2 regions of the Pseudomonas sp. FW507-12TSA genome follow, and region 2 is predicted to be linked to the other one. Evidence: predicted binding sites of a transcription regulator. Region 2 holds the regulator's gene; the other holds the start of a gene.
What was found. Region 2 encodes sigma-54, which starts transcription at its own class of promoters, with help from an activator protein. Its sites were predicted from a motif close to ANTGGCATNNANNTTGCTNT; they were not measured.

Region 1: the regulator sigma-54 is predicted to act here: its motif matches at 2,073-2,092, upstream of flgB (flagellar basal body rod protein FlgB).

What each region holds. Positions count from the first base shown of each region.
Region 1 is NZ_JBYSWT010000037.1:75,130-78,535, forward strand. It holds gene flgA (flagellar basal body P-ring formation chaperone FlgA) at 1-14, opposite strand, end outside; gene AC3WK8_RS27710 (chemotaxis protein CheV) at 90-1,022, shown strand; gene cheR (protein-glutamate O-methyltransferase CheR) at 1,066-1,893, shown strand; gene flgB (flagellar basal body rod protein FlgB) at 2,136-2,543, shown strand; gene flgC (flagellar basal body rod protein FlgC) at 2,547-2,990, shown strand; gene flgD (flagellar hook assembly protein FlgD) at 3,006-3,406, shown strand, end outside.
Region 2 is NZ_JBYSWT010000014.1:91,301-94,706, reverse strand. It holds gene rapZ (RNase adapter RapZ) at 1-226, opposite strand, end outside; gene ptsN (PTS IIA-like nitrogen regulatory protein PtsN) at 229-693, opposite strand; gene hpf (ribosome hibernation-promoting factor, HPF/YfiA family) at 706-1,011, opposite strand; gene AC3WK8_RS15295 (RNA polymerase factor sigma-54) at 1,171-2,664, opposite strand; gene lptB (LPS export ABC transporter ATP-binding protein) at 2,847-3,406, opposite strand, start outside.

The DNA.
Region 1 (3,406 bases), on a different contig from region 2:
GTTTTGGCGTTCATAACAGTTAAAAAGCAAGCGCCGTGCCGTTTAGCAATGAGCGTGCGTCGGATCTTAAAGCTTTGGGGAGTCTGGGCATGGCTGGTGTAATGGATTCGGTAAACCAGCGCACGCAATTGGTTGGGCAGAATCGCCTGGAGCTGCTGCTGTTCCGTCTGGACGGTGGGCAACTCTACGGGATCAACGTATTCAAGGTGCGCGAGGTGCTGCAATGCCCGAAGCTGACCTTGATGCCCAAATCCAGTCCTGTGGTGTGCGGTGTCGCGAATATTCGAGGGGCGACCATTCCGATCCTGGATCTGGCAATGGCCACTGGGTCTGGCGGGTTGCAGGATCAGAGCAATCCGTTCGTCATCATCACTGAGTACAACACCAAGACCCAGGGATTCCTGGTGCGCTCGGTGGAACGCATCGTCAACATGAACTGGGAAGAGATCCATCCGCCACCCAAGGGCACCGGGCGCGATCACTACCTCACGGCAGTGACCCGGGTGGATAACCAGCTGGTCGAAATCATCGATGTGGAGAAGATCCTGGCGGAAGTCGCGCCAACTTCCGAATCGATCTCGGCAGGCGTGGTGGATGTCGAGACCCAGCACAAGGCCATTTCCCTGCGGGTGCTGACCGTCGACGATTCGTCGGTGGCGCGCAAGCAGGTCACTCGCTGCCTGCAGACAGTGGGCGTGGAAGTGGTGGCGTTGAACGACGGTCGGCAGGCGCTGGACTACCTGCGCAAGCTGGTCGACGAAGGCAAGAAGCCGGAAGAGGAATTCCTCATGATGATTTCCGACATCGAGATGCCTGAAATGGACGGCTACACCCTAACGGCCGAGATACGTAACGATCCACGCATGCAAAAGCTGCACATCATCCTGCATACTTCGTTGTCAGGGGTGTTCAATCAGGCGATGGTGAAGAAGGTCGGTGCCGATGACTTCCTTGCCAAGTTCCGCCCTGATGACCTGGCTTCCCGGGTAGTCGACCGGATCAAAGCAGCAGACCACAGCTGAGGGCAGTGGCCCTTGGTGGACCTAGATCTAAGAGGCGGCAGCATTGTCTACGGGTAATTTGGATTTTGAACAGTTCCGGGTCTTCCTGGAAAAAGCCTGTGGTATTTTGCTCGGGGAAAACAAGCAATATCTGGTCTCGAGCCGTCTCAACAAACTGATGGAGCAGCAAGGTATAAAAACCTTGGGCGAGCTGGTTCAGCGGATCCAGACCCAGCCACGCGGCGGTTTGCGCGAGATGGTAGTGGATGCCATGACGACCAACGAGACCTTGTGGTTCCGCGACACCTACCCATTCGAGGTGTTGAAGAACAAAGTGCTTCCCGAGGCGATCAAGGCCAATCCCAACCAGCGCTTGCGGATCTGGTCCGCGGCTTGTTCCTCGGGACAGGAGCCTTACTCGTTGTCGATGTCCATCGACGAGTTCGAGCGTACCAACATGGGCCAGTTGAAGATGGGCGCGCAGATCGTCGCAACCGATCTGTCCGGGACCATGCTCAACAACTGCAAGACCGGTGAATACGACAGCCTGGCCATTGGTCGCGGCCTGTCAGCCGATCGTCTGCAGCGTTATTTCGACCCCAAGGGGCCGGGGCGCTGGGTGGTCAAGTCGCCGATCAAGAACCGCGTTGAGTTCCGCTCGTTCAACCTGCTGGACAGCTATGCCAGCCTGGGCAAGTTCGACATCGTGTTCTGCCGCAACGTCCTGATCTACTTCTCGGCGGAAGTGAAGAAGGACATCCTGATGCGCATCCACAGCACCCTGAAACCGGGCGGTTACCTGTTCCTGGGGGCGTCCGAGGCGCTCAACGGCTTGCCGGATCATTACCAGATGGTCCAGTGCAACCCGGGAATCATCTACCAGGCCAAGTAACCTGGATTGATCGCTATGCCAAAGGAGGCCCTCGGGCCTCCTTTTTCATGTTCGTCATTTATGCCGAGATGGCAGGGTGATTGCCGCTTTGCCGGCGCTGCGCGGAAAACCATTGCCGCTTTTCTGGCATTTGCCGCCTTGCCGTTATCGCGAGGGCCTTGATTTACGGGGTTTTCAAGGTTGGCACGCGGATTGCTAGTTTCAAATCAACGTAAAATCAGGTCACCCAAAGGTTTCCCGACATGAGCATCAGCTTCGATAAAGCGCTCGGTATTCACGAACAGGCTCTGGGCTTTCGCGCCAAGCGGGCCGAAGTATTGGCCAACAACATCTCCAACGCCGACACCCCGAACTACAAGGCTCGGGACCTGGACTTTTCCGCCGTGCTCGCCGAGCAGAGCGAAAAGATCAACAAGGGGACGTTCGGCCTGAACCTGACCAATAACCGGCATATTGAAGCGCAAGGCGTGAGCGCTGGCGACGAGTCGCTGCAATATCGCACGCCAATGCAACCTTCGATCGACCAGAACACCGTGGACGCCCAGCTCGAGCAGTCGAACTATGCGCAGAACGCGGTGGAATTCCAGGCCAGCTTCACGCTGCTCAACAGCAAATTCAAAGGGCTGGTGGCAGCCCTGCGCGGAGAGTAATCCATGTCCCTCGCCAGTGTTTTCAATATTGCCGGTAGTGGCATGAGCGCCCAGACCACCCGTCTGAACACCGTCGCCAGTAACATCGCCAACGCCGAGAGCGTGTCGTCGAGCATCGACCAGACCTACCGCGCCCGGCATCCGGTGTTCGCCACCATGTTCCAGAACGCCCAGGGCGGTGATCGTGGTTCGCTGTTCCAGAGTCAGGACGCTGCCGGGCAGGGCGTACAAGTGTTGGGCGTGGTCGAGGACCAGAGCAACCTCGAGGCGCGCTACGAGCCCAATCATCCGGCAGCCGATGCCAAGGGCTATGTCTACTACCCCAACGTCAATGTGGTGGAAGAGATGGCCGACATGATTTCCGCCAGCCGTTCGTTCCAGACCAACGCTGAAATGATGAATACCGCCAAAACCATGATGCAGAAGGTCCTGACCCTCGGTCAGTGATAAGGGGCGAATCCGATGAGCGTTACTGATACCACTACAGCGCCATCCCTCAAGGATGTGCTGGCAAATTCGTCGAAAAAGACCACGACCACCAGTGCTGATGGCCTCGCTGCGGCAACCAACAGCACCACCGGCAAGCAGTCCCTGGGCAAGGATGCATTCCTCAAGCTGCTGGTGACCCAGCTGAATAACCAGAACCCGCTGGATCCCCAGGACAACAGTGCGTTCGTGGCCCAGTTGGCGCAGTTCTCGACCCTGGAAGGGATCACCACGCTCAATACGTCGGTGAACTCCATCACGGGCAACTACAAATCGTCCCAGGCCTTGCAGGCTTCGTCCCTCGTCGGGCGCTCGGTGATCGTCCAGAGCGGCACCACCCAGGTCGACACCAGCAAGAGCATGACCGGGTCGGTGAC
Region 2 (3,406 bases):
CCAGCAGCTCCGGAAACCGCGACAGGTGGCTTGGCAGGTTGCGGGCGTCGATGGACACCGCCACCAGCGGTTGCGCCAATTCGGTATGGATCAACGCGCGTTCGGCCAGCTCGGGCAGCAGGCCGGCTGGCAGGTTGTCGATGCAGTAGTAGCCGTGGTCCTCCAGAACATCGAGGGCGGTGCTTTTACCTGAGCCGGAACGGCCGCTGACGATGATCAAACGCATGGTTACCGACCGTTCTGTTCGTCCAGCACGACCTGGTACAAGGCTTCGTTGCTGGTGGCGCTGCGCAGCCGCTCACGAACTTCCTTGCGATCGAGCATGCTGGCGATCTGCCGGAGCAGTTCCAGGTGCGCATCGGTGGCGGCCTCCGGGACCAGCAGTACGAACAGCAGGTCCACGGGAGCGCCGTCGATGGCATCGAAGTCGATCGGAGCGTCCAGGTGCATCAGCGCGCTGATGGGGGACTCGCAGCCTTTGAGGCGGCAGTGGGGAATAGCGATGCCGTTGCCGAACCCGGTGGAGCCGAGTTTCTCGCGGGCGATCAGGCTCTCGAATACGTCCTGCATCTCCAGATCAGGCACTTCACGGCTGATCAGGTTGGCAATTTGTTCGAGGGCGCGTTTTTTACTGCCGCCCGGCACGTTCACCAGGGAACGGCCGGGGGTCAGGATGCTTTCAAGTCGGATCATGGGAGGGGAGTATCAGCGACCCGTGCCTTGGAGAAGGTGGAGTTGCTTTTCCTTATGCTTTTTCAGTTGGCGGTCAAGCTTGTCCGTGAGCAGGTCGATTGCGGCATACATATCGTCATGTTCTGCATTGGCGACGACCTCCCCACCGTGGATGTGCAGGGTCGCCTCGATTTTCTGCTTCAGCTTCTCGACGGCCATGGTGACCTGCACATTGGTGATCTTGTCGAAATGGCGTTCCAGTCGGTCGAGCTTCTCGCCGATGTAGACGCGCAGAGGTTCAGTCACTTCGAGTTGGTGTCCACTGATGTTGACTTGCATACAGCTTCTCCTTCGTTGCCAGTGCATAACGCGGCAGGCCGTTTTGCCTGCCACCTAGACTGTGTCTGAAACCAGCCTGCACATCGATCGGGCTACCTTGCCCGGTCATCGCTCGGCGGGTTTCAAGCACACTCCGAAACGCTGTGGCCAGCCCGGCGGCTACATCAACCGCTTGCGTTCGCTGGAAGGCGCGATCCCAAGGGATTCGCGGTACTTGGCGACGGTCCGGCGGGCTACCTGGATACCTTGTGCCTCCAGTAAACCAGCGATCTTGCTGTCACTCAACGGCTTTTTCTGATTTTCCGCAGCCACCAGTTTCTTGATGATCGCGCGGATCGCCGTGGACGAGCATTCACCGCCTTCGGAGGTGCTGACGTGGCTCGAGAAAAAGTATTTCAGCTCATATATGCCCCGTGGGGTATGCATGAATTTCTGCGTGGTCACCCGGGAAATCGTCGACTCGTGCATGCCTACCGCTTCGGCGATGTCGTGCAGGACCAGGGGCTTCATCGCTTCGTCGCCGTACTCGAGGAATCCACGTTGGTGCTCGACGATCTGGGTGGCGACCTTCATCAGGGTTTCATTGCGGCTCTGCAGGCTCTTGATGAACCAGCGGGCCTCCTGCAACTGGTTGCGCATGAAGGTGTTGTCCGCACTGGTATCGGCGCGGCGCACGAACCCGGCGTACTGGGCGTTGACCCGCAGGCGTGGCACGGATTCCTGGTTCAGCTCCACCAGCCAGCGTTCGTTGTCCTTGCGCACGATGACGTCAGGAACCACGTACTCGGCTTCGCTGGACTCGATCTGCGAACCCGGGCGCGGGTTGAGGCTCTGGACCAGTTCGATGACCTGGCGCAGCTCGTCTTCCTTGAGCTTCATGCGGCGCATCAGTTGGCTGTAGTCGCGGCTGCCCAGCAGGTCGATGTAGTCGTTGACCAGGCGCTGGGCCTCGGCCAGCCAAGGGGTTTTCGCCGGCAACTGGCGCAGTTGCAGCAGCAGGCATTCGCCCAGGCTGCGGGCGCCGATGCCGGCCGGCTCGAATTGCTGGATGCGGTGCAACACAGCCTCGACCTCATCCAGCTCGATATCCAGCTCGGGGTCGAAGGCTTCGAGAATCTCTTCCAGGGTTTCGTCCAGGTAGCCCTGGTTGTTGATGCAGTCGATCAGGGTCACTGCGATCAGGCGGTCGGTGTCCGACATCGGGGCCAGGTTCAGCTGCCAGAGCAGGTGGCTCTGCAGGCTTTCACCAGCCGAGGTGCGGGTGGTGAAGTCCCACTCGTCATCATCGCTGCTGGGCAGGCTGCTGGCGCTGGTCTGGTACACATCTTCCCAGGCGGTATCCACCGGTAGCTCGTTGGGGATACGTTCGTTCCATTCACCGTCCTCGAGGCTGTCCACCGTCTGGGTGGTTTCCTGGTAGGAGGGTTCCTGGATCTCGGTGTTGGGTTTGGACTCGGTGTTGTCGGCCAGGGGGTCGCTGTTGTCGAAGTCGTCGCCGTCTTCCTGGCGTTCGAGCATCGGGTTGGACTCCAGGGCTTCCTGGATTTCCTGTTGCAGGTCCAGGGTCGACAGTTGGAGCAGGCGGATGGCCTGTTGCAGCTGCGGTGTCATCGTCAGCTGCTGGCCCATTCTCAGGACTAGCGATGGTTTCATGGCAGGGGCTTAACACCTTAATTGCCGGCGCACATGCGCCATCCACTACAGGGCGCCGGAGCGCCAAACATAAGCAAATTATATGCCTGAAACTGAAGTGTTTGCCTAGAGCGCTGTAACAATAAAGTTTGTGGGGTTTTATCGTTCCCAGCGCCCAGGCAATGGGTCCTGCACCTCAGCCCTTACAGGCGGAACTCATGGCCCAGGTAGACTTCCTTGACCAGTTCGTTGGCCAGGATGGTCTGGGAGTCGCCTTCGGCTATCAGTTGTCCGTCGTTGACGATATAGGCGGTCTCACAGATGTCCAGGGTTTCGCGGACGTTGTGGTCGGTGATCAGCACGCCGATCCCCTTGGCCTTGAGGTGATGGATGATCTGCTTGATGTCGCCGACCGAGATCGGGTCCACGCCTGCGAAAGGTTCGTCCAGCAGGATGAACTTGGGGGCGGTGGCCAGGGCCCGGGCAATTTCCACGCGGCGGCGTTCACCACCGGACAGGCTCATGCCGAGGTTGTCGCGGATGTGGTTGATGTGGAACTCCTGCAGCAGGCTTTCCAGCTCCTGGCGACGGCCGGCCTTGTCCAGTTCCTTGCGGGTCTCGAGGATGGCCATGATGTTGTCGGCCACCGACAGCTTGCGGAAGATCGAGGCTTCCTGGGGCAGGTAGCCGATGCCGGCACGGGCGCGGCCGTGCATCGGTTGGTGGCTGACGTCCAGGTCGTCGATCAGGACTCGGCCCTGGT